DNA from 4 places in the Kitasatospora sp. NPDC051914 genome. Region 1 is predicted to be linked to each of the others. Evidence: riboswitches for the same ligand, from Rfam matches in the RefSeq annotation. Region 1 holds a riboswitch; each other region holds the start of a gene.
The links. Region 1 has a riboswitch for cobalamin ahead of AB0M03_RS34775 (cobalamin biosynthesis protein). Riboswitches for the same ligand answer to the same signal wherever they lie in the genome.

Region 2: linked by a shared signal. The riboswitch ahead of AB0M03_RS10700 (ribonucleoside-diphosphate reductase subunit alpha) and the one ahead of AB0M03_RS34775 (cobalamin biosynthesis protein) in region 1 are both predicted to bind cobalamin.
Region 3: linked by a shared signal. The riboswitch ahead of AB0M03_RS18205 (HoxN/HupN/NixA family nickel/cobalt transporter) and the one ahead of AB0M03_RS34775 (cobalamin biosynthesis protein) in region 1 are both predicted to bind cobalamin.
Region 4: linked by a shared signal. The riboswitch ahead of AB0M03_RS10260 (CbtB-domain containing protein) and the one ahead of AB0M03_RS34775 (cobalamin biosynthesis protein) in region 1 are both predicted to bind cobalamin.

Annotation. Positions count from the first base shown of each region.
Region 1 is NZ_JBFAXX010000080.1:3,583-11,026, forward strand. It holds gene AB0M03_RS34765 (putative cobaltochelatase) at 1-2,008, opposite strand, end outside; gene AB0M03_RS34770 (cobyric acid synthase) at 2,023-3,519, opposite strand; gene AB0M03_RS34775 (cobalamin biosynthesis protein) at 3,516-4,493, opposite strand; cobalamin riboswitch at 4,607-4,742, opposite strand; gene AB0M03_RS34780 (helix-turn-helix transcriptional regulator) at 4,948-5,637, shown strand; gene AB0M03_RS34785 (hypothetical protein) at 5,903-7,036, shown strand; gene AB0M03_RS34790 (hypothetical protein) at 7,419-7,444, shown strand, end outside.
Region 2 is NZ_JBFAXX010000012.1:75,998-83,441, reverse strand. It holds gene AB0M03_RS10720 (glycosyltransferase family 4 protein) at 1-197, opposite strand, end outside; gene AB0M03_RS10715 (hypothetical protein) at 241-753, opposite strand; gene AB0M03_RS10710 (glycosyltransferase family 2 protein) at 750-1,517, opposite strand; gene AB0M03_RS10705 (LamG domain-containing protein) at 1,875-2,969, opposite strand; cobalamin riboswitch at 3,137-3,280, shown strand; gene AB0M03_RS10700 (ribonucleoside-diphosphate reductase subunit alpha) at 3,491-5,875, shown strand; gene AB0M03_RS10695 (ribonucleotide-diphosphate reductase subunit beta) at 5,896-6,891, shown strand; gene def (peptide deformylase) at 6,970-7,444, opposite strand, start outside.
Region 3 is NZ_JBFAXX010000025.1:32,339-39,782, reverse strand. It holds gene AB0M03_RS18230 (aminopeptidase P family protein) at 1-214, opposite strand, end outside; gene rpmG (50S ribosomal protein L33) at 456-620, shown strand; gene AB0M03_RS18220 (type B 50S ribosomal protein L31) at 694-939, shown strand; gene AB0M03_RS18215 (XRE family transcriptional regulator) at 1,002-1,577, opposite strand; gene AB0M03_RS18210 (DMT family transporter) at 1,673-2,521, shown strand; gene AB0M03_RS18205 (HoxN/HupN/NixA family nickel/cobalt transporter) at 2,563-3,678, opposite strand; cobalamin riboswitch at 3,710-3,919, opposite strand; gene AB0M03_RS18200 (metalloregulator ArsR/SmtB family transcription factor) at 4,002-4,364, shown strand; gene AB0M03_RS18195 (phosphatidylinositol-specific phospholipase C domain-containing protein) at 4,556-5,602, shown strand; gene AB0M03_RS18190 (DNA-formamidopyrimidine glycosylase family protein) at 5,660-6,466, opposite strand; gene AB0M03_RS18185 (RNA-binding protein) at 6,578-7,444, opposite strand, start outside.
Region 4 is NZ_JBFAXX010000011.1:127,716-135,159, reverse strand. It holds gene AB0M03_RS10275 (glycoside hydrolase family 3 N-terminal domain-containing protein) at 1-876, shown strand, start outside; gene AB0M03_RS10270 (acetylxylan esterase) at 999-1,964, shown strand; gene AB0M03_RS10265 (CbtA family protein) at 2,011-2,772, opposite strand; gene AB0M03_RS10260 (CbtB-domain containing protein) at 2,786-3,010, opposite strand; cobalamin riboswitch at 3,043-3,205, opposite strand; gene AB0M03_RS10255 (histidine phosphatase family protein) at 3,319-3,879, shown strand; gene AB0M03_RS10250 (DUF1963 domain-containing protein) at 4,794-5,435, shown strand; gene nth (endonuclease III) at 5,892-6,749, shown strand; gene AB0M03_RS10240 (CoA pyrophosphatase) at 6,746-7,444, shown strand, end outside.

The DNA of each region.
Region 1 (7,444 bases):
CCGCCACGCCCTCGGCGCGCAGCTCGTCCAGGGTGACGGCGGGGCCGCCGAGGCGGGCCGCCAGGGTGCGGGCCAGACCGAGCCGGACATGGCCGGACTCGCAGTCCAGCACCACGCTCGCCACGCCCTGCCCGGCCAGCAGGCCCGCGGCCCGCTCGGCCTGCGCCAGGGCGTCCCGGCCGCCGGTGGCCCGGCCGTCGGTGACGAGGACCAGCAGCGGGCGGCGGTCCGGGTCGCGCATCCGCTCGATCCGCAGCACCTCGTGGGCGCGCAGCAGCCCGGCGGCCAGCGGGGTCCGCCCGCCGGTCGGCAGCTGCTCCAGCCGGGCCGCCCCGACCTCCACCGAGGAGGTCGGCGGCAGCGCCAGTTCGGCGCCGGCGCCGCGGAAGGTGATCATGCCGATCTTGTCACGCCGCTGGTAGGCGTCCATCAGCAGCGACATCACCGCGCCCTTGACCGCGCCCATCCGCTGCCGGGCGGCCATCGAGCCGGAGGCGTCCACCACGAACAGCACCAGGTTGGACTCCCGGCCGCGGCGCACCTGCTCCCGCAGGTCGTCCTTGGCCAGCACCAGGGCCCGCCCGGACCGGCCGCGGGCGGCCTGGTGCGGGGCGGCGGCCTGCAGCGTCGCGGTCAGGTGCAGCCGGGCCAGGCGGCCCTGCGGGCGGCGCGCCCGCACGGTGTGCCCGCCGTCGGTCTCCGCGACCGAACGCCGCCCCAGCGCACCCCGGCCGGTGCCGGGCACCTTGAACAGCCGCGTGCGGTACGGGTCGGCGCTCGCCACCGGGGCGGCCTCCCGGCCGGTGCCGGGCGCCTGGCGGGGCTGCGGCGGGGCCTGCTCCGGAGCCTGCGCGGGGTCGGAGGCCGCCGAGCCGTCAGGCGCGTCCGCGGGCGCGGGGGCGCCGCCGGGGCCGTCCGGGCCGCCGCCGTCCGGGCCGTCGTCCTGCGGCCCGCCGCCGTTCGGGTCACTGTCGTCCGGGCCGTCCTCCTCGGAGCCCGCGTGCTCCTCCAGCGTGCGGTCCAGCTGCTCCTCGTCCAGGCCGGGCGCGTCGAAGGGGTTGCGGCGCCGGCGGTGCGGCAGTGCCAGCTGCGCGGCCTTGCGCACGTCCTCCTCCAGCACCTCGGTGCGGCCCGCCCAGGCCGCCAGTGCGACCGCCGTGCGGGCCATCACGATGTCCGCGCGCAGGCCGTCGACCTCGAAGGCGGCGCAGACCGCGGTGATCTGACGCAGCGCCGCGTCGGTCAGCTCCACCTTCGGCAGCAGCTCCCGGGCGGCGGTGATCCGCTCGGCGAGCGCCCGCTCCTCCCCGGCGAACCGCTCGGCGAAGCCGGCCGGGTCGGCGTCGTACGCGAGCCGCCGGCGCACCACCTCGGCCCGCTCCTGCGGGTCCCGGGTCGCCGCGATCTCCACCGTCAGGCCGAACCGGTCGAGCAGCTGCGGCCGCAGCTCGCCCTCCTCCGGGTTCATGGTGCCCACCAGCAGGAAGCGGGCCGCGTGCCGCACCGACACGCCCTCCCGCTCCACGTACGAGCGGCCCATCGCCGCCGCGTCCAGCAGCAGGTCGACCAGGTGGTCCTGCAGCAGGTTGACCTCGTCGATGTAGAGCACGCCGCGGTGCGCCTTGGCCAGCAGGCCCGGCTCGTACGCCTTGACGCCCTCGGCGAGCGCCCGCTCCAGATCGAGCGAGCCGACGATGCGGTCCTCGGAGACGCCGACCGGCAGCTCCACCAGGTGGGCGGGCCGCTCCAGCGAATCGGCGCCGCCGTGCGCGCCGTCCGGGCACTGCGGGTCCGGCGCCGCCGGGTCGCAGGCGAACCGGCAGTCGGCGACCGCGTCGATCGACGGCAGCAGCCCCGCCAGGGCGCGCACCATCGTCGACTTGGCGGTGCCCTTCTCGCCGCGCACCAGCACACCGCCGACGGCCGGCGAGACCGCGTTCAACAGCAGCCCGAGCCGCAGGTCGGCCATGCCGACGATCGCGGTGAACGGATAACGGGCGTCACTCATCTGCTCTCCCTTGCTCACGGCGCACCCGGCGGCACGAACGGCAGCCCCTGCGGTGCCCCGCCCTCGATCAGCTTCCACAGCGCGTCGGTGTCCGCATGCTCCTCGATCAGGTCGCCCAGCCGGTCCAGCCGCTCCTCGCGCGCCGCGGCGAACGAGGTGTCCGGCGCCGGTACGAACGCCCGCCCGGCCGCCGCCGCCACCTCGCGCAGCAGCGCCCGCCGGAAGCCGTCGTTCTCCAGCGCGCCGTGCCAGGTCGTCCCCCACACCGCGCCGACCCGGCAGCCGTCCAGGAAGGCTTCCCCGCCATCGACGGCCACCACGCCGTGGTGGATCTCGTACCCCTCGACCCGCTCCCCGTACGCCTCGCCGACCGGCCGGCCCAGCACCTTCTCCGTGCCGAACTCCACCCGGGTCGGCAGCAGCCCCAGGCCCTCGACGGCGCCCGCCTTCGACTCCACCGCGTCGACGATCTCCCGCGACAGCATCTGGTAGCCGCCGCACACGCCGAGCACCGGCAGCCCGGCCGCGGCCCGCGCCTGCAGGGCGGTGTCCAGGCCGCGCTCGCGCAGCCAGGCCAGGTCGGCGACGGTCGCCCGGGTACCGGGCAGCACCACCAGGTCGGCGTCGGCCAGCTCCTCCGGCCGGGTCGCCCAGCGCACCAGCACGCCCGGCTCCTGGGCCAGCGCGTCCACGTCGGTGAAGTTCGACAGCCGCGGCAGCCGCACCACGGCCACCCGCAGCACGTCCGCGCCGCGCGGGGCCGCGGTCGGACGGTTCTCCACCGCGGTGGAGAGGTCCAGCGAGTCCTCGGCGTCCAGCCACAGGCCGGGCAGCATCGGCAGCGTGCCCAGCACCGGACGGCCCGTCAGCTCCCGCAGCATCTCCAGGCCCGGCGCCAGCAGCCGGGCGTCCCCGCGGAACTTGTTGACGAACCAGCCCGCCACCAGCGACTGGTCCTGCGCGGACAGCAGCGCCAGCGTGCCGTACATCGCCGCGAACACCCCGCCGCGGTCGATGTCGCCGACCACCACCACCGGCAGGTTCGCGGCCGTGGCCAGGCCCATGTTGGCGATGTCCCGGTCCCGCAGGTTGATCTCGGCGGGGGAGCCGGCGCCCTCGCAGACCACCACCTCGTACCGGCTGCGCAGGTCCGCCAGGCACTCCAGCGCCCGCTCCAGCAGGACGGGCTTGCGCTCGCGGTAGTCCAGCGCCCCGACCTCGGCCACCGGCCTGCCGAGCAGCACCACCTGGCTGCGGCCGTCCGCCCCCGGCTTCAGCAGCACCGGGTTCATCGCCGCCTCGGGCTCCACCCGGGCGGCCTGGGCCTGCATCGCCTGGGCACGGCCGATCTCGGCGCCGTCCGCGGTGACGAAGGAGTTCAGCGACATGTTCTGCGCCTTGAACGGCGCCACCCGCACCCCCTGCCGGGCCAGCCACCGGCAGATCCCCGCCGTGACCACGCTCTTCCCCGCATCCGAGGTCGTCCCCGCCACCAGCAGAGCCTTCGTCACGTGACACTCCCTTGCGAACCGGTGATGGAGGGGACACGGCCGAGTGCGGTGCGTCCGAGGGCGTGGGCGGCCGTCGTCACCGCCAGCGCCAGCACCCCCACGCGGCGGGAGAGCCGGCAGGCGCGCTCGATGTCCGGGACGTCCACCGGCCGGAGTTCGGCGCCGAGGACGGGCCGGTGCTCCACCCTCTCGCCGTACTGCAGGGTGCCGCCGAGCCGCACGCCGAGCCCGCCCGCGAAGGCCGATTCCGCCTGTCCGGCGTTGGGGCTGGGGTGTGACGACCCGTCGCGCCGCCAGACCTTCCAGGCGGCCCGCGGGTGCTCCGCGGCGGCGACCGTCAGCAGCGCGGTCAGCCGGGCACCGGGCCAGCCGGCCACGTCGTCGAGCCGGGCGGAGGCCCAGCCGAAGCGCAGGTGGCGCGGCGAGCGGTGGCCGACCATCGCGTCCAGGGTGTTGACGGCCCGGAAGGCCAGCAGCCCGGGGGTGCCGGCCAGCGCGCCCCAGGTGAGGGCGTTGACCACGGCGTCGGCGGTGTTCTCGGCGACGGACTCGACGACCGCACGGGCGATCTGCTGCCCGTCCAGGGCGCTGGGGTCGCGGCCGCACAGGTGCGGCAGGCGCTCCCGGGCGGCGGCCAGGTCGCCGGCCTCCAGGAAGCGGCCGATCGTCCGGGCCTCGCGGGTGAGGGAGGTACCGCCGAGCACCGTCCAGGCGGAGGCCGCGGCGAGGGCCGACCGTGCCCGGGGGCGCCGCCGCAGGGCGCGGTCGGCGAGGACGGCGCCGGCGGCGACGGTGCCCACGCTCAGGGCGGTGAAGGCGGCTCCGGTGCCCCGGTGGTCGCGCCAGAGCCGGCGCTCCAGGCGGCCGGCCGCGGTGCCGAAAAGGGCGACCGGGTGGCCGCGGCGGGGGTCGGCCAGCGCGGTGTCGGCGAGGTAGCCGGCGACGGCGCCCAGCAGGTAGGGGGAGGGGTTCACACGGGCCACGGCCCGGCTCCCCGGTCGGGGCGCAGCGGTGACCGCTGGGCAGCCTGCATGGCGTGCGTGTCCTCACTCAGGGTCCGCGCCCTGGATCGACGAACCGGCGGCGAGAGTCTCCTGGCTTCCGGGTCGGACACGCGCTCGGGCCTTCCAGCGGCCCTGTCGCGGACCGCCGTGACCATGCAGGTCGAGCGTGCTCCCCGGTGACAGTGGCGGGACCGCGCCGGACTCGCACCGGCTTCCTCTGCATGCCTCCGTATGGCCCCGAGATCCCATCACGCGTCCCGACCGGGAGTCAACAAAGCCTGTGGAGGGGTTGGTCACACACCGTCGCCGTTCCGACCGCCCCGGGCCCCGTACGATCCTCCAGCCCCGGGCCCGGGCGGCGCGCCCCGCTTCGTGCGTTCGGCGAGTGGGTCGGTGCGCGCGGCCGCCCGTACGTTCTTGTCGCATGCGACGCAGACCGTCCTCCCCGCCGCCGGTGCCGTTCTCCCCGCAGGCCGCGCGGGCGCACCGCGCCGGGCTCGGCCTGACCCCGGAGCAGGTCGCCGAGGCCATGGCCGCACACGGCGTCCGGCTGCTGCCCGCCCATGTGGCGGCCTGGGAGGCCGGTGAGCTGCGGCCCTCGGAGGAGGAGTTCGTCGCCCTGTCGAGGGCGCTGTGGTGCCCGCCCGTGCAGCTGATGGGCGTCCGCCCGGCGACCCTCCGCGACTTCCGGCTGTCGCGCGAGCTGACCAGGGAGCAGGCCGCCCGCCGGATCGGGGTCAGTGTGCAGACGTACGCCAGGGCCGAGGACACCGGCCACTGGGACGCCGACGAGGAGCAGAGCCTCGCACTGGCGCACGCACTCGGCCTGACCCTGCGGGCGCTGGTGCACGTGACCGGCCGTCAGGACGAGCTGGAGCTCCTGCTGCGGCAGGTCGTCGACGGCCGCTGGCAGGCCCGGCTGCGGGCGGTGGCCAGGCTCGTGCCCGTCCCGGACCCGGTGCTCGGCGAGGTCCTCGCGGACCTCCAGGACGAGTACCTCGTCCCCGCCCACTGGGGCTCCGCCGTCCCGGACGCCGCCCGCCCCCCGGCCCGCCCGCTCGCCGACCGCTTCTGGGAACTGCTGTCCCGGCCGGGGACGGACGTCCCGGTCTAGGGTGCCCGGGGCTACCACTCAGGGGCGGGGGGAACTGCGCAATTCGGATGCGGGTGTCGTGGCGGCATGGGCCGACCCATGTTCTGTACGGCGGCCCACATCCGAATTGCGCAGTTCTCCCCCAGCCTTCGGCCGGGAGGTGCCCCCACGCGTCCCTGATGGGGCACCCCTGCGCCGCCGCCCGGACGGACCCGTTCGGGTGGCCGCGGTCCGGGGCCGGGCGTGGACTGGGAGCGCCATGTCCAGCCGCCCACCGGGGAGCGCCATGCGTTGGGGAACCGCCGCGATCGTCGCGGCCGCCGCCGTCGGGACGGGGGCCGCCGTGCTGCTGATCGGCCGCCGGGTGTCCGAGCGGGCCGTCCGCCCCGGCTTCGCGGGGATGGGACTGCCGGGCCGCGGCGGCGCCCGCCCCGGCATCCGGGTCCAGGACCTGGCCGCCGACCGGGTCACCCTCACCCGCAGCGTCGAGACCGAGCGCCCCGGCCGCTACGCCCTGGAGTGGGCCGACGGCGGCCACGCCGTGATCGGCGACGTGCTCGCCACGGGCCCGCAGAGCGTCACCCGGCGGCTGCTCGCGACCGGCGCCGGCACGCTGCGCACCGGGACGGAGGTCCGGGTGACCGCCCGTACCGAGATCGGCGACCCGGCCTCCGCGCTCGGCCTGGACTTCACCGAGACCGTCGTCGACGGCGAGCTCGGCCCGATGCCCGCCTGGTACCTGCCGGGCATCCGCGGGGTGTGGGCGATCCTGGTGCACGGCCCCGGCACCGACCGGCAGCAGGCGCTGCCCGTCCTGCCGGTGCTGCACGCGCTGCGCATGCCGGTACTGGTGATCACCCACCGCGGGGACGAGGGCGCCCCGCCCTCCCCGGACGGGCTCGGGCACTTCGGCGAGACCGAGTGGCGGGACGTGGAGTCCGCCGTCCGCTTCGCCCACGGCCACGGCGCCGGCCGGATCGTGCTGTACGGCTGGTCGCTCGGCGCCACGATGGCCCTGCACACGGCGGCCCGCTCGGCCTGGCGCGACTCGCTGGCCGGCCTGGTGCTGGACTCGCCGGTGCTGGACTGGCCCGCCACCGTCCGCCGGGAGGCCGCCCGGGCCGGCGTGCCCGCCCCGCTCGCCGAGCTCGGTGCGCTGGCCGCCGAGGGCCGCTCGGGGGTCGACCTGGCCGGGTTCGCACGGCTCGCGGCCGGCACCGACCTCCAGGTGCCCGCGCTGCTGCTGCACAGCCCGGTGGACGCCGTGGCGCCCTGGTCGGCCTCCGCCCGGCTCGCCGCCCGCCGGGACGACCTGGTGAGCCTGCACGCCGTCCCGGACGGCGCCCACGCCGCCCTGTGGAACGCCGACCCGGACGGCTACGGCGAGGCGCTGCGCCGCTGGCTCACTCCGCTGCTCTGACCGCCGCGCCCGCCGCGCCCGCCGCGGTCCACGGGCCGTCGGTGGGCCTCCGGACCGGGAAACCCGGGGCGTGCTCATGCCAGGTCGGCCGTCGTGGCGACCCGGTTTGGTGGCTGATGCCCGATCTCATCCCCCGTCCGCGGACCGGACCTACGATCGCGCGTAGAACTCGATGTGACAGAAGGCCGGTACACGGGGAAGACTGCTCGGCGTGACGTCTCGGAACCCGCGCGACCGTGATGCCCCGCTCCCGCCCGCGATCCGCACCGGAGCGACGGTGACCCGTCTGCCAGGAGCGGCCCGCCGAGCCGAGAGCACGCCTCCGGGTGGGCCAGTCCGCCGCCGTACCCCCGCGCCCAAGCCGGGCCGCGGCCGGGTGCCGGTGCCGGACGGCTTCCCCGCACCCGC
Region 2 (7,444 bases), on a different contig from region 1:
GCCACCTCCACGGCCCGGTGCCGGCGGACGGCGACCGGTCCGCCGGTGCGCCGTCCGGCGCCGCCGGCGCCCAGCGCGGTGGTGACCACCCGCACCTCGTGGCGCTCGGCCAGCTGGACGGAGAGGTTCTCCACCACGCGTTCGAGGCCGCCGAGGTGGGGCGGGTAGTAGGGGGTGACCTGCAGGATCGTACGCATCAGGGTTCCAGGGCGGCGGCTCGTCGGGGGTGCGTCCGGTGCCTCAGCCATGAGGGGTCTGGGACTTCCCGAAGCGGAAGTACAGGCTCTGCGGGTGGCCGACGAGGGCGACCCGGACGAGGGCGACGTCGGCGTTGGTCTGCAGCTTCGCGACCAGGGGCACCGGCGCGCCGAAGCGGGGGGTGAGGGCCGTGGTGGAGCTGGCCAGGGTCTGCCCGCTCGGCGACTCCAGGGTGACCAGGACCTGGTAGCCGTGGGCGCCCTCGCCGTGGTCGGTGACCGCGATCGGGACGACCACGGTGGAGCCCTCGAAGCCGGGCGAGGCGGTGAAGAACAGTTCGGCGTAGGTCCGGGGACGCTCGGTGAAGGAGTCCAGCAGCACCTCCCGGGTGGCCGGGACGGCCCACAGGGTGCAGGCGACGGCGACCGCCGCGACGGTGCCGGCGAGCACGGCGGGCAGCCGGGACGGCAGGGCTCGCCGCCGCCGCCGTGGGACGGCGGCGACGACCGGCTCCGGCCCGGTCCCGGCCGGGGCTTCCCCGGACCGGATGCTCATACCGCCTCGATGCGTTCGCTGCGCTTCTGCTGGGCGGGGATGCGGGCCTGCCCGGACTCGACGGCGGGCGCCTGGGCGTCGTGCCGCCGGAAGCGGTGGTTGAAGAGCTGGCGGAGGTTGGCCATGCCGTCCGGCAGGGCGTTCAGCTTCACCTCGCCGCCGCGGGTCCGGTACTCGATCGGGACCTCCATGAAGCGGTACCCGGCCGAGGTGGCGGCGTTCTTGATCTCCTGGGAGAAGGCCATGCCTCGGGAGCGCACGTCCAGGCCGTCCCAGATGTACCGCCGGAAGATCCACATGCCGGACTGGGAGTCCCGCAGGCCGTTGCGGAAGAGGGTGCGGCTGAGGGCGCTGAGGGCGTGGTTGGCGACGAAGTGCGAGGCCTTCATGGCGCGCCGGTTGCGGCGGTGCAGGCGATCCGTCGTCATGAACTCCACGTCGTGGTCGACCAGAGTGCGCAACAGGTCCGGCAGGGCGTCGAACGGGTAGGTGCAGTCGGCGTCACCGGTCGCGATGACGTCCCCGGTGGCGACGTCGAACCCGGCCAGGTAGGCGTTCCCGTAACCGCGCTCGGGCTGCAGGACCACCCGGGCGCCCAGGGCACGGGCGACGGCTGCGGTGTCGTCCGTCGAGGCGTTGTCGACGACGACGACCTCGGTCCTCCAGCCGGCGGCGGCGAGTTCCGCCGCCGGGATCGTGCCCATCACCGCCGGGAGGTTTGACGCCTCGTTGAGCGCGGGAATCACGATGGACAGAGTGTTCACGCTCTATTCCCCCTGTAAAGCAACTGCTCGTCCCGCCCCCTCGGGTGAGCGGGCCGGTCCGGGGGTCGGGTGTCGGACGACAGGTCGGGACGGTCCCCGACGGCCTCTCAGGCGGCGGGGCCGGTCCACGGACGACGGCCGGTGTGCGGCCGCCTCCCCTCGCCTGAACTCACCGAGGTTCCGGCCGACCGCGTTCGGACGCCGTCGAACCCAATGCGCCCCCACTCGGCCGAATGCCGCCATCCCCGTTCGCTCGGGCGCCATCTTTTCACACGCCACTCGCCGGTGACACCACGGCATGCGTGAGGCAGGACACGGCCCGACCGGGCCGTGTCCGCGCTGCGGCGTTCCGCCGGCTCAGCCGCCGACGAGCCAGGAACCGGCCGGCTTGGCGCTCAGTCCGGTGCCGCCGGTCTTCAGGCTGGCGACCTGCTGGGGGTTCAGGACCTCGTCCCACACGATGATCCGGCCGATCACCCCGGCCCAGCTGCCGCCCCAGATGCCGTGGTGCCGGCTGCGGCCGAGCTGCAGCGGGCCGGGGCCCGCCCAGATGCCGCCGTTGAGCTTGGCGGTGGCCGCCTGCGCGCCGTTGACGTAGAGCGTGATGCTGTGCTGCCCTGCGTCGTACACGCCGGTGAGCAGCGCCCACTGGCCCACCGTCTGCACGCTGTCCGGGGCCGCCGCCACCACGACGGTGCCGTCCGCGCCCCCGTCGGCGGTCTGCACCCGGAACGCCCAGGCCTTCTTGCCGTTGGCGTCGTCGCGGGCGAGGTCGAAGGAGTACGAAATGCCGTCGCCCTGGCTGATCGCCGTGCGGGAGCCGCCCGGCGCCTCGTTGTAGACCCAGGCGGAGATCGAGAAGCTCTTGGTGACGTCGATCACCTGGTTCGCCGACTGGGCGAAGGAGTTGCCGTTGCTGCGCAGGCGCAGCGCGTATCCGCCCTGGACCTCGCTGACCTGCGCGTCCGGGCCCATCGCGATGTTCGCCTGGCCGGAGCGGTCGGCGAGCAGTTCGGGCTGGCCGGGCACGGTGGGCGAGTTGGCCGAGGCGGTCGAGCCGGAGCCGGACGGGCGCGGGGAGGCGGAGGTGGACGCGCCCGAGGACGGACCGGCCTCCGGGGTGCCGTGCACGCCCTTCATGACGGCCAGTCCGACCGCACCGCCCAGCAGACAGGCGGTCAGCACGATGCCGCCCGTCCAGATCAGCTTCTTGCGGCGCGACCGGGCCTCGTGCTGTTCGGCGAGCGCCTCCCAGTCGGGCATCGCGGTCGCGGGCTGCTGCTGCGGAACGGCCCACTGCTGCTGCGACGGGAAGCCGGGCGGCGTGCCGAAGCCGACCTGCGGCGGGAAGGACTGGGCACCCTGTGCCCCCTGCTCCGCGGGATTCGCCGGTCCCTCTTGGGACCCGGGCTGACCCGTCCAACCGGGCGTGGCCCCCGTACCGTCACTCATGGCCAGAGATCGTAGGCCATGGGGTGCGGCGCAGTCTCGGGTGGTGACCGTTCCGTGAGCACAACGGGTGGGTCAGGGGCGGGTCGGATGTGCACACTGCGCTCACCGGAGTGTGTCCAGCCACGGACGCGACACGCTGCGTGCACAAGATATGGGGGTACATCACGGAGACACCACTACATGTATGCTCACTCTCGCTGTCGACGCAGGGGAACCCGGTGCAAGTCCGGGACTGCCCCGCAACGGTGAGCAGGCCCGTGAACGTCCGGGCCCGCACAGTCCGAGGGCCTGCCGACGGTGTGCCACCGGCTTCCCCGCAGATGCCATGAAGCACAGCTGTACGTCCGGGCCTCGCGGGTGGGCCGGGTGGCGACGCGCGCCTCGACTCGGATCGGGCGTGCCGTTCTGCCCTGCCGCGCGCACGCCCTGACGCACCCCCGGCCCCAGGCCCGCGGGGTACCCGAAGCGTCCGCTGCCGCCACAGGAGAGAGTGCGCCTTGACCGTCGCTGCCTCAGTCACCCTGCCCTCCCAGGGAATCGCCGAGTCCGCCCAGACCGACCCCGGTGCTGCGCTGCTCCGGCTGCTCACCGACCGCAGCACCGACCTCCCCCAGGTGGACCCCGGCCACGTCGCCGCCGCCGCACTGCGCGGCCGTCACGCCGGCTCCGACTTCGCGGAGCTGCGCGGGCTGGCCGTGGAGGCCGCCGCGTCGATGATCGCCGAGGACCCGCAGTACTCGAAGCTCGCGGCCCGCCTGCTGGCGCTGGAGATCCGCGACGAGGCGGTCTCCCAGGGCGCGGTCACCTTCGCCGCCTCGATCGCCGTCGGCCACGCCGAGGGCCTGATCGGCGACACCACCGCGGCCTTCGTGGCCAAGCACGCGGACGCCTTCGACGCCCTGGTCGACCTGCAGGGCGACGACCGCTTCGAGTACTTCGGCCTGCGCACCGTGCAGTCCCGCTACCTGCTGCGCCACCCGATCACCCGCAAGGTGGTCGAGACCCCGCAGTACTTCCTGCTGCGCGTCGCCGCGGGCCTCGCGGTCGGCGACAGCGAGCAGTCGGTGGCCGAGGTGGCGGAGCTGTACCGGCTGATGAGCCGTCTGGAGTACCTGACGTCCTCTCCGACGCTGTTCAACTCCGGCACCAAGCACCCGCAGATGTCCTCCTGCTACCTGCTGGACTCGCCGCTGGACAACCTGGACTCGATCTACAGCCGCTACGCGCAGATCGCCCGGCTGTCCAAGCACGCCGGCGGCATCGGCCTGTCCTACTCGCGCATCCGCTCCCGCGGCAGCCTGATCCGCGGCACCAACGGCCAGTCCAACGGCATCGTGCCGTTCCTGCGCACCCTGGACTCCTCGGTCGCCGCGGTCAACCAGGGCGGCCGCCGCAAGGGCGCCGCCTGCGTGTACCTGGAGACCTGGCACGCCGACATCGAGGAGTTCCTGGAGCTCCGCGACAACACCGGCGAGGAGGCCCGGCGCACCCACAACCTCAACCTGGCGCACTGGATCCCGGACGAGTTCATGCGCCGGGTCAACGCCGACGAGGACTGGTCGCTGTTCTCCCCCGCCGACGTCCCCGAGCTGGTCGACCTGTGGGGCGCCGACTTCGACGAGGCGTACCGCAAGGCCGAGCAGGCCGGCAAGGCCGTCCGCACCATCCCGGCGCAGACCCTGTACGCCCGGATGATGCGCACCCTGGCGCAGACCGGCAACGGCTGGATGACCTTCAAGGACGCCTCCAACCGGGCCGCCAACCAGACCGCGCTGCCCGGCCGCACCGTGCACTCGTCCAACCTGTGCACGGAGATCCTGGAGGTCACCGACGACTCCGAGACGGCCGTCTGCAACCTCGGCTCGGTCAACCTGGGCGCCCACGTCGCCGCCGGCGCCACCGCCGCCGACCTCGTGAACGCGATGGACTGGGAGCGCCTGGACGCCACCGTCCGCACCGCGGTGACCTTCCTCGACCGGGTCATCGACATCAACTTCTACCCGACCACCGAGGCGGGCACGTCCAACTCCCGCTGGCGGCCGGTCGGCCTCGGCGTGATGGGCCTGCAGGACGTCTTCTTCCAGCTGCGGATCGACTTCGACTCCGCCGAGGCGAAGACCCTCTCCACCCTGATCTCCGAGCGCATCATGCTCACCGCCTACGAGCGCTCCGCGGACCTCGCCGAGCAGTTCGGCCGCCACGAGGCGTACGGCGAGACCCGTGCCGCCCGCGGCGAGCTGCACATCGACCACTTCGACGCCGCCGCCCCGCAGTGGACGGAGCGCTGGGACGCGCTGCGCGCCCGGATCGCCGAGACCGGCCTGCGCAACTCGCTGCTGCTGGCGATCGCGCCGACCGCCACCATCGCCTCGATCGCCGGCGTCTACGAGTGCATCGAGCCGCAGGTGTCCAACCTGTTCAAGCGCGAGACGCTCTCCGGCGAGTTCCTCCAGGTCAACCCGTACCTGGTGCGCGAGCTCAAGGAGCTCGGCGTCTGGGACCAGCAGACCCGGGACGCGCTGCGCGAGACCAACGGCTCCGTCCAGGAGCTCAACTGGCTGCCCGCCGAGGTCCGTTCGCTGTACCGCACGGCCTGGGAGCTGCCGCAGCGCGCGCTGATCGACCTGGCCGCGGCCCGCATGCCGTACATCGACCAGAGCCAGTCGCTGAACCTCTTCATGGCCGCGCCCACCATCGGCAAGCTCAGCTCGATGTACGCGTACGCCTGGAAGGTCGGCCTGAAGACCACCTACTACCTGCGGTCGCGCCCGGCCACCCGGATCGCGCAGGCCGCCACGGGCGCCCGCGCCGCCGTGCCGGTGCCGGCGCCGACCATGAGCCAGGAGGAGCAGGACGCCATCGCCTGCTCCCTGGAGAACCCCGAGTCCTGCGAGGCCTGCCAGTGAGCACCGACGACCGCCAGAAGATGCTGCTCGACCCGGGCTTCGAGCTGACGCTGCGCCCGATGCGCTACCCGTCGTTCTACGACCGGTACCGCGACGCCATCAAGAACACCTGGACGGTGGAGGAGGTGGACCTGCACTCCGACGTCGCCGACCTCGCCAAGCTGAGCGAGGGCGAGCGGCACATGATCGGCCGCCTGGTCGCCTTCTTCGCCACCGGTGACTCGATCGTCGCCAACAACGTGGTGCTGAGCCTCTACAAGCACATCAACTCGCCCGAGGCCCGGCTCTACCTGTCCCGGCAGCTGTTCGAGGAGGCCGTGCACGTCCAGTTCTACCTGACGCTGCTCGACACCTACCTGCCCGACCCGGACGACCGCGCGGCGGCCTTCGCGGCGGTGGAGAACATCCCCTCCATCCACCAGAAGGCGCAGTTCTGCTTCAAGTACATGAACGCGGTCGACCACATCGACTCGCTGCAGACCAAGGAGGACCGCCGCGCGTTCCTCCTGAACCTGATCTGCTTCGCGGCCTGCGTCGAGGGCCTGTTCTTCTACGGCGCCTTCGCGTACGTGTACTGGTTCCGCAGCCGCGGCCTGCTGCACGGCCTGGCCACCGGCACCAACTGGGTGTTCCGCGACGAGTCCATGCACATGGACTTCGCGTTCAGCGTCGTGGACACCGTCCGCGAGGAGGAGCCGGACCTCTTCGACGAGCATATGGCCAAGCAGGTCACCGAGATGCTGGAGGAGGCCGTCGAGGCCGAGCTCCAGTTCGCCCGCGACCTCTGCGGCGAGGGCCTGCCCGGCATGAACACCGAGTCCATGCGCCAGTACCTGGAGGCCGTCGCCGACCAGCGCCTGGCCCGCCTCGGCCTGCCGATCCGCTACGGCTCCACCAACCCCTTCGGGTTCATGGAGCTGCAGAACGTCCAGGAGCTGACCAACTTCTTCGAGCGCCGGGTCTCCGCCTACCAGGTCGCCGTCGAGGGTTCGGTCTCCTTCGACGACGACTTCTAGGCCGCGGCACACCGGTCACGCAGGAGGGCCGCACCCGGGTTCCGGGTGCGGCCCTCGCGCGTGCCGTCGGGCGGTCCGTCAGTCGTTCGGGACGGTGGCGTACTTGGGGGTGCCCTCGGCCATCTGCTTCAGGGCGTCCTTGCGGTCGCGCTTGGAGAGCCGGTCGATGTACAGGTAGCCGTACAGGTGGTCGGTCTCGTGCTGGAGGCAGCGGGCGAAGAAGCCGGTGCCCTCGACCCGGATCGGGTTGCCGTCCTTGTCGACCCCGGTGACGGCGGCGTAGTCGGGGCGGGCCAGGTCCATGTAGGCGGTGGGGACGGACAGGCAGCCCTCGGCGGAGTCGTCCAGGGCGCGGCGGCCCGGCGGCAGCTCCTCCAGCACCGGGTTGACGACGTGTCCGACGTGGCGCACGCCCTCGTCGTCGGGGCAGTCGTAGACGAAGACCTTGAGGTCGACGCCGATCTGGTTCGCGGCCAGGCCGACGCCGTCGGCGGCGTACATCGAGACGAACATGTCGTCGATGAGCGAGGCGAGTTCGCCGTCGAAGGCGGTC
Region 3 (7,444 bases), on a different contig from region 1:
GGCCGAGCAGGTGCTCGCCGCTCTCGTCGGGCGGCAGGTCGTCGGGCAGGGCGAGCAGGGAGCGCTCGCGGGTGATCAGCAGGCTGGCACCGCAGGGCGGGCAGCCGGTGAGGTAGCGGACGTTGGCGGCGCGGGTGATCAGGGCCGCGTCCACTCCCGAGGCACTGCAGTACTCCCGCAGGTGCTCCCGCCGGGCCTCGTACGCATCGGACATGCCACGAGCGTACGAACTGCGGACGCCGCGCGCCCGTCGAGCAGGGCGGGCGGCCCGCCGCTGCGCGAAAAGGGCCGGAAGAGTGCCCGGGGAGGGCGCGCGGAAGCTCCGGGCGCGGGTCGGCTCCGGCGGGAATGGACGGGCACCGGGCTGTGTTGGAGCCGTATGAAAACGACTTCCGTTCCCAAAAGAAGCTCCGAGAGGAGCCCGGAGCGGGGGTCCGAGCCCGCGAGGAGGACAGATGGCCCGCAGCGAACTCCGCCCGGTCGTCCGGCTGAGGTCGACCGCCGGCACCGGCTTCACCTACGTGACGCGCAAGAGCCGCCGCAACGACCCCGACCGGCTGGTGCTGCGCAAGTACGACCCGGTCGTGGGGCAGCACGTCGCGTTCCGCGAGGAGCGCTGACCGCCCGCACCGACCGCACGCCCGCCCGACATCCCGTCCGACATCCCGTCCGACCCTCCGAAGGAGCAGCCGCATGAAGCACAGCATCCACCCCGCCTACCGTCCGGTCGTCTTCCGCGACAAGGCCGCCGGCACGTCCTTCCTCACCCGCTCCACGCTCGGCTCCGCGTCGACCGTCGAGTGGGAGGACGGCACCGTGTACCCGGTGTTCGACGTCGAGACCTCCTCGGCGAGCCACCCCGTCTGGACCGGGCGGGCCCGCGTGCTCGACCAGGCGGGCCGCGTCGAGCTGTACCGCCGCCGGTACGGCCGCGGCTGACCGCACGGAAACGGCGCCCCCTCCCGGCCGGGAGGGGGCGCCGCCGCATGCGGGCGGGCCGGTCAGCGCGGGGGCGGCGGCACCGACACCACGAGGGTGAGCCGCACGGGCACCTCGCCGTCGTTGCGGTAGCCGTGCGCGGTGGCGGCCTCGTAGGAAGCGGTCGATCCGGCCGGGACGCGGTGGTCGCGGCCGTCCAGGGTGAGGGTGAGCTCGCCCTCGTCGACCCGGGCGATCTCCACGGTGCCGGCCGGGTGCGGGTCGGAGCCGTGCCCCTCCCCCGGCAGGATCAGCCACTCCCAGAGCTCCAGCGGGCCGGGTGCCTCGATGCCGTTGAGCAGCACGCCGCTGCCGCCGTTGGCACCGGCCCACAGCTGGACGGCCTCGGAGTCGGGCACGATCCGGACGGTGGAGGTCTCGTCGTAGTCGAGCAGCCGGGCGATCGAGACGCCGAGGGCGTCGGCGAGCCTGACGACCGTGCCGACGCTGGGGTTGGTCCGCCCCTGCTCGATCTGCACGATCATGCCGCGGCTCACCCCGGAGCGGGCGGCGAGGGCGTCGAGGGTGTGACCGCGGCCGGAGCGCAGCCGCTTCAGGTTGTGGGCCAGGGCCTGGGTGATGACATCGGGGTCGGGCATGCCAGTCCAATATATTGATTCGTCCGGATCACTTTGCTGATCTACTCTTCCGGGACACGACGAGTCCAACCGACCGTACTCCGGAGTCCACTGTGCTGTCCCAGCTCCTCGCTCTCTCCGCCAGCCTGCTGTGGGGCGTGGCCGACTACGGCGGCGGCGCGCTGACCCGGCGGATGCCGGCGCTGACCGTGGTGCTCGCCTCCCAGGCCACCGCGGCGGCACTGCTCGTGGCGGCCGTCCTGGCGACCGGCGGCCCCGGCCCGTTCACGGCCGGCCTGTGGTCCGCCGTCGCCGCCGGCGCGATCGGGCCGTTCGCCATGCTCGCCTTCTACCGGGCACTCGCCCTCGGGCCCATGGGCGTCGTCTCGCCGCTGGCCACCGTGGGCGTCGCGGTGCCGGTCGGCGTCGGCCTGGCGCTCGGCGAACGGCCGGGCCCCGTCCAGGCCGCCGGGATCGCCGTCGCCGTCCTCGGGGTGGCCCTGGCCGGCGGCCCGCAGCGCGGCGGCGGCGCGGTCGGCGCCAGGGTGCTGGTGCTGACGCTCGGCGCGGCCTTCGGCTTCGGCGCGGTGATGGCGCTGATCGCCCACGCCTCGGCCGGGGGCGGCCTGCTGCTCGCCCTGTGCGTGCAGCGGCTGTGCAACATCGCGGTGGGCGGCGCCCTGCTGCTGGCCCGGGGCCGCGGGCGCCGGCCGGCCGGGCCCGGGGCCGTCCTGCGGCACCTGCCCGTACTGACCGCCGTGGGCGTGGCCGACGTGGCCGCCAATGCGACCTTCGCCGTCGCCTCCGACAGCGGGCCCGTGGCGGTGGCCGCCGTGCTGGCCTCGCTCTACCCGGTGGTCACCGCGCTGATGGCCCGCGGGCTGCTCAAGGAGCGGCTGCAGCGGGTGCAGGTGGTCGGCGCCGGCCTCGCGGTGGCCGGCACACTGCTGCTGGCGGCGGGCTGACGCACCGTCCGCCCGCGTACCGGGCCTGCGGCCCGCGCCGCTCAGGCCCGCCGCTCCGGCGCCCACCGCTTCTCCACCCCGGCGATCCGCCAGTAGCCGATCGCCACCGCCCAGACCACCACGAACAGGCCGACGATGACGAAGCCCACGTTGTCCAGGCTCAGCCCGGCGACCCAGCCCGTCACCGGGTCGGCCAGGCCGAGCTTGTCGTGCAGTACCGCCACCAGCTCGATCGTGCCGATGACGAACGCCACCGCGATCGACAGCCCGGTGATGGCCAGGTTGTAGAAGACCTTCCGCACCGGGTTGGAGAACGCCCACTGGTAGGCGAAGTTCATGAACGTGCCGTCCAGCGTGTCGAACAGGCTCATGCCCGCGGCGAACAGCAGCGGCAGGCAGACGATCGCGTACCAGGGCAGGCCCGCCGCCGCGCCCGAGCCCGCCATCACCATCAGGGTCACCTCGGTGGCGGTGTCGAAGCCGAGGCCCAGCACCATGCCGACCGGGAACATCTGGCCGGGGCGGGAGATCGAACGGGTGGCCCGGCCGAGGACGCGGTTCATCAGGCCTCGGGAGTCCAGCTGCCGCTCCAGCTCCGCCTCGTCGTACGAGCCGGCGCGCATCGCCCGGAACACCCGGAGGATGCCGAGCAGCGCGACCAGGTTCAGCGCGGCGATCAGGTAGAGGAAGGCGCCGGAGGCGGTGGTGCCGATCGTGCCGAGCACCTGGTGCGCCGCCGACCCGTCGTCCATCAGCACCCCGGCCAGCTGCGCGCCGCCCGCCACCAGGGCGGCCATCAGCACCACCATCGAGGAGTGCCCGAGGGCGAACCAGAAGCCCACCGAGACCGGGCGCCGGCCGTCGGCCATCAGCTTGCGGGTGGTGTTGTCGATCACCGCGATGTGGTCGGCGTCGAAGGCGTGCCGCATGCCGAGGGTGTAGGCGGTGATGCCGAGGCCCGCGCCGAAGACCTGGGTGCCCACCTCGTACTTCTCCGGCACGACCAGCAGGAAGAGCGTGCCGAAGGCCGCGACGTGCATCGCGAGGATGACCGCCATCAGGCCGGCGGTGCGCAGGGTGTCCTCCCGCCGCCAGCGGAAGGCCGGCGGTCCGGAGGCGGTCGGCGGCGCGGCCGTACCGGTTGCGGGCAGGGTCATCTGCGGATCACGCTCCAGCACCTCGTGGAATGACGTCGTGAGATGCCGTGGCCGGTCTCCTGGCTCACGGGGAGGTTCCGACGGTGCCCGTACCCGGCCTTCCCAGGCGCGCTGCTGCGCCCAGTGACCCGCAAAGGGGTACGGATTGACTCCCCGTTCACAGTGGCGAGGGCCGCTCCGGACTCGGACCCGCGAGGGTCCTCCACCGGTCTTCCCGAACACCACGGCTGTTCCACCGTAGGGGTGACGGACCGACAGCTGCAAGCCTGCAGACCTGCGCAGGTGTCGGAGATCACGGTCGGACGGCCTGCGAGAATGCCGCCATGCACCTCGTCCCCGCCGACCGCGCCGGCCACCGCACCATCGACGGGCACCGGGTCTGCGAGGCCATCGCGGCGATCGGCGACACCGCCCGTGTCCGTGCCTGGGCCGACCGCTTCGCCCTGCTCGCCGACCCCGGACGGCTGTCGCTGCTGCTCGCCCTGCACACCACGGGGCCGCTCGCCGTGACCGACCTCGCCGTCGCGGCCGGCATGCGCGACCCGGCGGTCTCCCAGGCGCTGCGGCTGCTGCGCGCCGCGGGCGTGGTCGCGGGCGAGCGGGACGGCCGCGTGGTGCGGTACCGGCTCACCGACCCGGCGGTCGCGGAGGTGCTGGAGCACGGCGTGCTCGGCCGTCCGGAGTGAGGGTCACCCGGGTCGGGGCCGCCCGGCTGGGGCTCGCCGGAGTGAGATCGGCTGCGCCGCACGCAGTATGACGGGGGATCGGCTTCGGCCAAGTTTTCTTGTCATGTCACCTCGAAGCCGCTCCGGTGGCCCATGCTTCCGGAGGCGGCCCGTCCGGGCCGCCGTTCCCAGGCTCCTGACGAGGAGACACCGTGAAGCTTCGCCGTACGTTCGCCGTGGGACTGCTGGCCGCAGCCACCGCCCTGATCCCCGCGCACCAGTCCGGCGCCGCCGCCGGCGGCGGCCTGCCCTTCGGCTCGGCCACCACCGTCGGCCTCCACAACACCTACGACCCGGCCGCGTTCCCGTTCCTCGCGCAGAGCCTGGACACCGGCACCGGAATGATCGAACTGGACGTCTGGACGGACACCGTCACCAAGGAGTGGAAGGTCAGCCACTCCAACCCGCTCGGCAACGCCAACAACTGCACCGCCGCGAGCAGCCCCGCCCAGCTCTACAGCGGCGGCACCAACAAGAACCTCGAGCACTGCCTCGACGACATCCGGGTCTGGCTCGGCGCCCACCCCGGCAGCGGCCCGCTGGTGGTCAAGCTCGAACTCAAGGGCGGCTTCGCCGCCAACCGCGGCATGGGCCCGGTGCAGCTCGACAGCCTGATAGCCGCCCACCTGGGCAGCACCGCCTTCCGCCCCGCCGACCTGCTCGCCAAGCCCGGCGGCGGCCCGTACGCCACCCTCGACGAGGCCGCCCGGGCCGGCAACTGGCCGACCCGCGCCGCACTGGCCGGCCGGGTGCTGGTGGACGTCATCCCCGGCACCTTCGAGGAGGGCAACCCCTTCGACACCCTGCACACCGACGTCGAGTACGCCCGCCACCTGCGCGACCTGGCCGCGGCCGGAAAGGTCGGCCAGGCCCAGGTCTTCCCGGTGGTGCACGGCGCCACCTCGGGCGACCCGCGCGGCAAGTACGGCGAGACGAACATCCGGCCCTGGTTCGTGGTGTTCGACGGCGACGCCTCGGCGTACGTCGGCGGCATCGACACCGCCTGGTACGACAGCCGCCACTACCTGCTGGTGATGACCGACGCCCACAACGTCGCCCCCGCCATCAGCGGCACCGACCCGACCGCCGACCAGGCCCGGGCCCGGGTCTCCCAGCTCGCCGCCGCCCACGCCAGCATCGTCTCCAGCGACTGGCGGAAGCTGCCCGAGGTGCAGTCCACGGTGCTGCCGCGCGGCTGACGGACCGTCGGGCCCTGCCCTGCCGCAGCGGCGGGGCAGGGCCCGAGTGCCCGCCCGTCAGCGCTGCTGGCAGCCGGGGCACCAGAAGAGGTTGCGGGACACCAGGGACTCGGTGCGCACCGGCGTCTCGCAGACCAGGCAGGGCATGCCGGTACGGCGGTAGACGTACACCTCACCGCCGTGGTCGTCCACCCGCGGCGGGCGGCCCATCGCCTCCGGGGTGTGCTCGGGCCGCACGGTGTCGATCCGCCCTGCGCCGACGCCCTCGTGCATCAGGGCGACCAGGTCCGCCCAGATCGCGTCCCACTCGGCACGGGTCACGTCCTTGCCGGCCCGGTGCGGGCTGATGCCCAGCCGGAACAGCACCTCGGCGCGGTAGACGTTGCCGACTCCGGCCAGCACCTTCTGGTCCATCAGCAGGGCGGCCACCGTCGTCGAACTGCGGGCCATCCGGCGCCAGGCGGCCTCCGGGTCCGCATCGGGACGCAGCGGGTCGGGGCCGAGCCGGTTGTGGACGGCCTTCTTCTCGCCGGGGCCCAGGAGTTCGCAGGTGTTGGGGCCGCGGAGGTCGGCCCACCCCTCGTCGTTCGCCATCCGCAGCCGGACCTCGCCGACCGGCGCGGGCACCTCGCCGGTGCCGAAGGCGAAGCTGCCGTAGAGGCCCAGGTGGATGTGCAGCCAGTCGTCCCCGAAGGCGAGGAACAGGTGCTTGCCGTGGGCCTCGGTCTCGTCCAGGGTGCGGCCGTCGAGCAGGGCGGCGCCCTCGGCGAAGCGCCCCTGCGGGCTGCTCACGCGTACGGGCCGGTCGGCAAAGGCTCGGTGGTTCTCTCGGGCTAGGCGGTGGATGATGTGGCCCTCGGGCACGGGCGTCAGCTCCTCGTCTGGTCCGTTGCGGCCCCTCCATCATCCCAGCCCCCTGTGACACCCCGACCGCCCGCTCGGGTGGTCGGTCCAGGGGCACGTGGAACTGCGCCCCTACACGTCCGGTCGGCGGCGGGAGCGGACCACGCCGTCGGCGTCGGGCAGGACGGCAGCGAGCAGCGGGCGGGCGTCCTGGGGCAGGACGGCCGCGGTCCGGGCGGCCCGCAGCAGCGGGACGAGCTCGGGATGGTCCTCGCGGTACGCGCGCCGGCCGGCCAGGCTGCCGTCGGGCTGCTCCCACACGACCTGGGCCCCGTCCGTTCCGGCGAGGGCGGCGAGCGCCGCCTCCGGGGTGGTGAGCAGGTCGGGCCAGACGGCGAGTTCGGCGCGCGGGAACATCTCCGCCCGCAGGGCGTCGGCGGGGCCGGGGGTGATCCGGTGCCAGCGGGAGGCACCGGACAGCCAGGTCTGCTGCAGCAGGGCGGGGGCTGCGGACGGCAGGGCCCGCCAGAAGGCGTCGTCGGCAGGGCGGGCCGGTTCGGTCGGGGGTTCGGGCTCGTACGGCGAGGCGTCGATGCGCTCGGGGAAGAGGCCGAGTGCGGCGGCCAGGGCGACGGGCGCGTCCACCGGGCCTGCCGTCCCGACGTAGACGTACCGGTCGTGACCGACGTGGACGAAGAAGCCGTCGGCCTCCAGGAGGCACCAGAGGCCGCCGTCCTCGCGGATCATGCCGCGGACGAGTTCGAGTGCGGTGTCCAGCGGCAGGCGCAGCCCGTCGTAGTAGGACTCCGGATCGGCGACGAGGTAACCCTCGGGGTCGCGGATCTCCAGGTCGGCGACGCCGTGCGCCTCGGCGAAGGCGCGGACGGCGGCGAGCTGGGCGGCCTCGACCGGTCCGCAGTCGCTGCTGTCGGACACCTGTCCGTGGTAGTGGCCGCGTTCGTCGCGGTCCGCCGGGTCGTAGGGGGTGATCCGGTGGAC
Region 4 (7,444 bases), on a different contig from region 1:
AGCGGGTTCGCCGAGGCGGTGGCCGCCGCCCGCGCCGCTGACGTCGTGGTGCTCGCCCTCGGCGACCGGGCCGGCCTCTTCGGCCGCGGCACCAGCGGCGAGGGCTGCGACGCCGAGTCCCTGGAACTCCCCGGAGTCCAGCAGCAGCTGCTCGACGCCCTGCTCGACACCGGCACCCCCGTGGTGGTCACCCTGCTCGCGGGCCGCCCCTACGCACTCGGCCGGGCCGTCACCGAGGCGTCCGCGATCGTGCAGGCCTTCTTCCCCGGAGAGGAGGGCACCGGCGCCGTCGCCGGCGTCCTCAGCGGACGCGTCGCCCCCTCCGGCCGGCTGCCGGTCAGCGTGCCCCGCCGCCCCGGCGTCCAGCCCTCCTCCTACCTGGCCGCCCGCCTCGCCGGCCCCACCGACGTCTCCAGCACCGACCCGACCCCGGCGTACGGCTTCGGCCACGGCCTCACCTACACCGCCTTCGAGTGGTCGGACCTCGCCGTGGAGAACGACCGCGCCGACACCGCGGGCGAGTTCCGGCTGGCGCTGACCGTGCGCAACACCGGCGCCCGGGCCGGCACCGAGGTGGTGCAGGTCTACCTGCACGACCCGGTCGCCTCCGTGGTGCAGCCCGTCCAGCGGCTGATCGGCTACCTGCGGCTGCCGCTCGAAGCGGACGAGGCCTGCCGGATCACCGTCACCGTCCCCGCCGACCTGGCCTCCTTCACCGGGCGCGACGGCCGCCGGATCGTCGAACCCGGCGCGCTGGAGATCCGCCTCGCGGCCTCCAGCACCGACCCGCGGCTCACCGCGGCCGTCGAGCTCACCGGCCCCGTCCGCACCGTCGACCACACCCGCCGGCTGCACCCCGCCTTCGACACGGTGTAGCCCCCGGACCCCACCTGCCCCGGCCTCCTGCACTCCGGACCCCGCTTCCCGGAGTGCGGCGGCCGGGGCCGGGGCAGGTGGACCCCGACAGCACAGCCGCACCGCCGTCGAAGGAGCCGACGTTGTTCACCGACCTGCCCGAGGACGAACTCCGCTCGTACCGCAGCACCCAGACCGAGCCCGCCGACTTCGACGCCTTCTGGCAGAAGACCCTCGCCGAGGCCCGGGCTGCGGGCGGCGAGGCCACCGCCGTCCCCGTGCCGACCGGGCTGACCACCGTCGACACCTTCGACGTCACCTTCCCCGGGTACGCCGGCGAGCCCGTCCGGGCCTGGCTGCGGCTCCCGCGCGGAGCCGGAGGACCGCTGCCCGCGGTCGTCCAGTACGTCGGCTACGGCGGCGGCCGCGGCCACGTCCTGGAGAACCTCGTCTGGGCCTCCGCCGGCTTCGCCCACCTGCAGATGGACACCCGCGGGCAGGGCTCGGTGTGGAGCCGTGGCGACACCCCCGACTCGGGCCCCGCCGGCCCGCAGGTGCCCGGCGTGATGACCCGCGGCATCGAGGACCCGCACGGCTACTACTACCGGCGGCTGTTCACCGACGCCGTGCGGGCCGTCGACGCCGTACGCACCCTGCCCGCCGTGGACCCGGACCGGGTCGCCGTCATGGGGAACAGCCAGGGCGGCGGCACCGCCCTCGCCGCGGCCGGCCTCGTTCCCGACCTCGCCGCGGTCGTCGCGCACGTGCCGTTCCTCTGCGACTTCCCGCGGGCCGTGGTCGTCACCGACGCCCACCCGTTCCGGGAGATCGCCGACTACCTCGCCGTCCACCGCGGCCGCGACGAGCAGGTGCACCGCACCCTCTCGTACATGGACGGCGTGCACTTCGCCGCCCGTGCCACCGCCCCGGCCCGCTTCTCCGCGGCCCTGATGGACCAGGTCGTCCCGCCGTCCACGGTCTTCGCCGCCCACAACGCCTACGCCGGGCCGAAGCAGATCGACGTCTGGCGCTACAACGGCCACGAGGCCGGCGGGCCGGACGACGACGAGGCCGCCCTCCGCTTCCTCCGCCGCCACCTCGGCGGATAGCCACGAGGGGCGCTGGGGAGGTACCCCAGCGCCCCTCGATCGCCTGTCAGGCTGCCGAGGCCACCGCATCCGGTGCGGCCGCCGCAGCGGGCCTCGGGTTCAGCAGGCGCTCGGCGAGGTGACCGAAGACCAGGCCGAAGCCCACCCACAGGGTGGCCTGCACGGCCAGGGTCGCCAGCCGGAACTGCCACAGCAGGGTGGCCGAGAAGTCCGCCGGCACCTCGTCGAACGACGGCAGGAACGCGTACGCCAGGCCCACGGCCAGGGCGAACGCGGCCACCGCGGCCACCGAGGCGTTCCAGTTGCCCAGACGCGGTGCCAGCCGCTTGCCGAGGATCACCGCGGCGATCGACAGCAGCAGACCCAGCAGCATCATCAGGAAGTACAGCGTGGTGCGCTGCCCGATGGTCTCCGGATCACCCACCGCGGGCGGGTTGGCCGGGTACTTGAGGAACGGGACGACGTACACGGCGACCAGGCCGGTGCCGGCGACCAGCATCGCCGTGGCCCGGGGGCCGAAGCGGCCGATCCGGCCCAGCGCGAAGCAGAACGCCAGGGCGAGGATGCCGCCCAGCGCCACGCCGAACACCAGGATGCCGGTGGCGAGGCCGGCCGTGGACTGCATCGACCGGCTCACCAGCTCCACCCCGTGCTCGTGGGTGTGGGGCTGCGACTCCTCGTACGCGATGGCGGCTTCGACCCGGGGCTCGCCCAGCAGGTAGGCGACCAGCAGGGCGGGCACGGCTGCGCCCAGCCCGCCCAGCATGCCGCGGACGAGCAGGGATCTGACGGGTGTGGAGTTGTTCACGGTGCCCGTCCCGTCAGTGGCAGGGGAAGCCGAGCAGGTGGCGACCGTCGTGCACCCACTCGTGCACGTCCTCGCCGGCGATGAGGGAGACGGCGCCCTGCTCGGCGCCGACGAAGTAGACGAGGGTCATCATCAGGATGCCGAAGAACACCGCCCAGGGCAGGATCGCCTTGACGGAGAGCGGTGCGGCGGACTGGCCGACGGGGGAGACGACCGCAGGAGCGGCGGACTGGGCCATGGCAGGACCTCCTCGGGAACTCGCGTCCCGCTAGATGGTGCACAGTCGACGGCAGTGGGTCTGACTCACCGACAGCCCGCCTCCCGCAGGGGGCGACCCGTCGGCACACAGTGGCGCGACCGTGCCGGAGTTCCACCGGGCTTCCGTCGTGCCGTCGCACATCGGCAAGAAGGTACCGTCAAGGACAGGGCCCGCCAAGGGCGTGCGGACGGCGCATTCACCACCAACGGCACGCCGCAGCACCCGGCCGTGCCCCTCACCGGCGGCGATTCGCCTACCGGCAGACGGAGTTGGGGGAGGACGTGGTCATGCGCGTGACATTGATCTCAGCGGCCATGAGCGAGGCCGCCCGCGCCTCCCGCTTCGACGACGGCTCACCGCTCGACGACCACGGGCTGCGCGCCGCCGCCCGCGCCGCCGGGACCCTCCGCCCGACCGGCCGGGTGCTGGTCTCCCCGTCCCCGCGCTGCCGGCAGACCGCCGAGGTGCTCGGCCTGCCTGCGCCCGCCGACGAACCCGCCCTGGCCGGTTGCGCCGTGGGCCGCTGGCGGGGCCGCACCCTGGACGAGGTCGCCGCGGCCGAGCCGGAGGCCCTCGCCCGCTGGCTCGCCGACCCGGCGGCCGCCCCGCACGGCGGCGAGCCGCTGCAGGCGCTGCTCGACCGGGTCGCCGCATGGCTGGACGGCCTCCCCGAGGAGCCGGCCTCGCTGATCGCCGTCGTCGAACCGGACACTGTCCGCGCCGCCGTGCTGCACGCCCTCGGCGCCCCTGCCGCCGCCTTCCGGCGCCTCGACGTCCGCCCGCTCACCGCCACCCACCTCAGCGGCCGGGCCGGTCGATGGAACGCGCGCTGCGGCGAACCCCTCTGACGCGCCGCCGACAGGGTGGTCGGCGGACGATCGAACCGGGGGGACCGATGACGCCCGCGCGTGCCGCACAGCCCGCAGCCCTGCCGAAGAACGGGCTCCGTACGCTGCTCGCCGCCTTACTCGCCATGCTGCTGGCCGCTGTGCTCGCCGGTGCGGCAGCACCGTCACCGGGCAGGGCACCCGGCCGGATGCCGCGGAGATCCCGTGGACGGTGATGGGGGTCTCCGCCGTCGACGCCGTCCGCACCACGCCCGACGGCCGTTTCCTGGTCGTCGATGTGAAGGTCCCGTCCGGTGCCGAGAACTGCACCCGCGGACTCACCGGCGAGGTGACGGGCTCCCGCCCCGGTGCGGTGGATGTCCGGATCACCTTCGAGTCCTGCTCCATGGACCGGAGTTCCGGCTGCACGAGCTCGGAGGCCGCCACCGTCGAGGTGCCGCTGCCCGCACCGGTCGGCGACCGCACCGTCCTGGTCGGCGGCACTCACTCCTTCACCGCCGCGGGCGCCACCCCGCCGGCCCTCCGCCGGTGCGGGGAACTCGGCTGCAGCCCGGCCCCGACCGGCTGCACCGCCGATTCGTACCGGCAGGCGCTGACCGGCGCCGACTCGCCGCAGCACACCGGCTGGACGGTGCGCGGCTGCGACGGGCACTGGCTCGTCCTCGACCTCTCGGCGCCGACCGGCCCGCGGCGACCCCGGCCCCGGCTGCGACAGCCACGCCCGTACCACCCGCTGGTTCTACCGGGCGTCAGCCTCCGGGTGGACGGCGGTCACCTCGGCGGGTGGCGCGGGCTGCACGGCCGTGCAGCGCGTCGAGCCCGCCTTCCCGACCGCTCTCTGCAAGGACCTCGGGGCCGTTCCGGCGGCCGGCTGACACCGCCGGCGTCGGTGGCCCGCCCTATCGTGGCCAGCCGTGACGATCCTGATGACCGACGCCGGCCCGATGGCGCCCGACGCCCTGCTCACCCGTACCGGCGGCGTGCCGCTGGCCCCGGCCGGGACGGACTGGCCGCACTGCGCGACCTGCGGCGGGCCGATGCAGTTCCTCGCCCAGATCCTGCTCGACGACCTCGGCCGGCAGGCCGGCGCCGGGGCCGCGGAGGGCCGGGGCCTGCTCGCGCTGTTCATGTGCCAGAACGACCCCGGCGGTTGCCAGGAGTGGAGCGCCGACGCGGGCGGCAATCGGGCGCTGGTCCTGCCCGCCGACGGCGTCCGCCCGCTGCCGCTGCCCGACCTCCCGGCGGACCACGACGGGGACCCGCGCCTGCTCGGTGCGGTGCGCGCCGTCGCTTACCGGGCGGCTCCCGGCGGGGACCACGCCCGGGCCCGACTGGCACCGCACTCCGCCGCCCCGCTGGGACGGCTCGGCGGAGAGCCCGAATGGCTCCAGTACGAGCAGACGCCCGACTGTCCGTCCTGCGAGCAGGAGATGGCGTTCGTCGCCCAGCTGGAGGAGGGCCCGGATTCCCTCACGGCGATGAACTTCGGCAGCGGCTGCGCCTACGCCTTCGCCTGCGAGCCCTGCGGCAGCGGCGCCTTCCTCTGGCAGTGCTGATACCGGCCGTACCGACGGCCCGGCTGCTGCCCCGGCGTCAGGTGGTGCATCCGGCGTTGAGCCGGACGTAGCCCTCGGTCAGGTCGCAGCCGTACACCGTGAACTCCCCGTCGGCGATGCCGAGGTCGATCCGGACGACGACCTCGGCCCGGCGAGGTGCGACCGGGTGAAGACCGCCGCCGACACCGCCGGCACCTCGGACACCACCAGCGCGAAGTCGTCCGCCGAGTCCTTCAGCCCCGTGTTCGCGGTGTACGAGCGGTACCCCCGAGGCCCTGCGACCGCCATGGCCGTCCCTCTCCCCAGAGTGCATAGCAATGCAGAACTAGGCATAAGTACTCGGACTGATGGCCTGTCACCCGATTTCGGCGGCCGCCCGCACACCGCGGCGGCGGCCGGTGGCGGCGGCGGGCCAATCGGTCCCGCACGACCGGTCGCGGGGCGTAGCCTTCCTGCATGGCAGAGAGCAAGGTCCGGACGGTCAGGCCCAGGGCGGCGCGGCCGAAGAAGCCGGAGTCCCACCTGGCGATGGTGCGGCGGGCACGGAGGATCAACCGGGCGCTCGCGGAGCTGTACCCGTACGCGCACCCGGAGCTGGACTTCGACAACCCCTTCCAGCTGCTGGTGGCGACCGTGCTGTCGGCCCAGACCACCGACCTGCGGGTCAACCAGACCACCCCGGCGCTCTTCGCGAAGTACCCGACGCCGGAGGACATGGCGGCCGCCGTCCCCGAGGAGCTGGAGGAGATCATCCGGCCGACCGGCTTCTTCCGCAACAAGGCGAAGTCCCTGCTCGGCCTCTCCGCCGCACTGCGCGACGACTTCGGCGGCGAGGTGCCCGGCCGCCTCGCCGACCTCGTCACCCTGCCCGGCGTCGGCCGGAAGACCGCCAACGTCGTCCTCGGCAACGCCTTCGGTGTCCCGGGGATCACCGTCGACACCCACTTCGGCCGGCTCGCCCGCCGCTTCGCCTGGACGCAGGAGGAGGACCCGGAGAAGGTCGAGGCGGCCGTCGCCGGGATCTTCCCCCGCTCCGAGTGGACGATGCTCTCCCACCGCGTGGTCTTCCACGGCCGCCGCGTCTGCCACTCCCAGAAGCCTGCCTGCGGCGCCTGCCCGGTCGCCTCGCTCTGCCCCGCCTACGGCGCCGGCGAGACCGACCCGGAGAAGGCCGCGAAGCTGCTCAAGTACGAACTGGCCGGAAAGCCCGGCCAGCGGCTGCGCCCGCCCGCGGACTTCCCGGGCGAGGCGGCGGCCCGCGCCGAGGCCGACGCGCACGACGGCGAGGTCGCGGACATGGCGGTCGCCGGATGACGGCCGCGATCGAACGGGACGGACTGCCCGAGTGGCTGCTGCCGGTGCGGGCAGCCGCCGAATCGGTACTGCCCGAGCAGCTCAGCCGCTTCCTCCCGCCGACCGAGGGCGGTCGGCCGTCCGCGGTGCTGATGCTGTTCGGCGAGGGCGCGGCCGGCCCCGATCTGCTGCTGATCGAGCGGGCCCGCTCGCTGCGGGCGCACGCCGGCCAGCCGTCCTTCCCGGGCGGCGCGCTCGACCCGGAGGACGGCGACCCGGCCGGGCCCGGGCCGGTCGCCGCGGCCCTGCGGGAGGCCGAGGAGGAGACCGGCCTCGATCCGGCGGGCGTCCAGGTCTTCGCGACCCTCCCCGCGCTGTACATCCCGGTCTCCGGTTTCGTGGTGACCACGGTGCTGGGCTGGTGGCGCCGGGAGAGCCCGGTGGGGCCGGTGGACCCGGCCGAGACCGGCGCGGTCTTCCGGGTGCCGATCGCGGACCTCACCGACCCGGCGAACCGGGCCCGGCTGCGGCACCCCTCCGGCTACACCGGCCCGGCGTTCGAGGTGGCCGACCGGCTGGTGTGGGGCTTCACGGCCGGGGTCATCGACCGGGTGCTGCACTACAGCGGCCTGGAGCAGCCCTGGGACAGGAGCCGCACCCTGGCCCTCTCCGAGGAGGCCCTGCAGCTCACCGCCCCCGACCGGCAGCGCGACCGG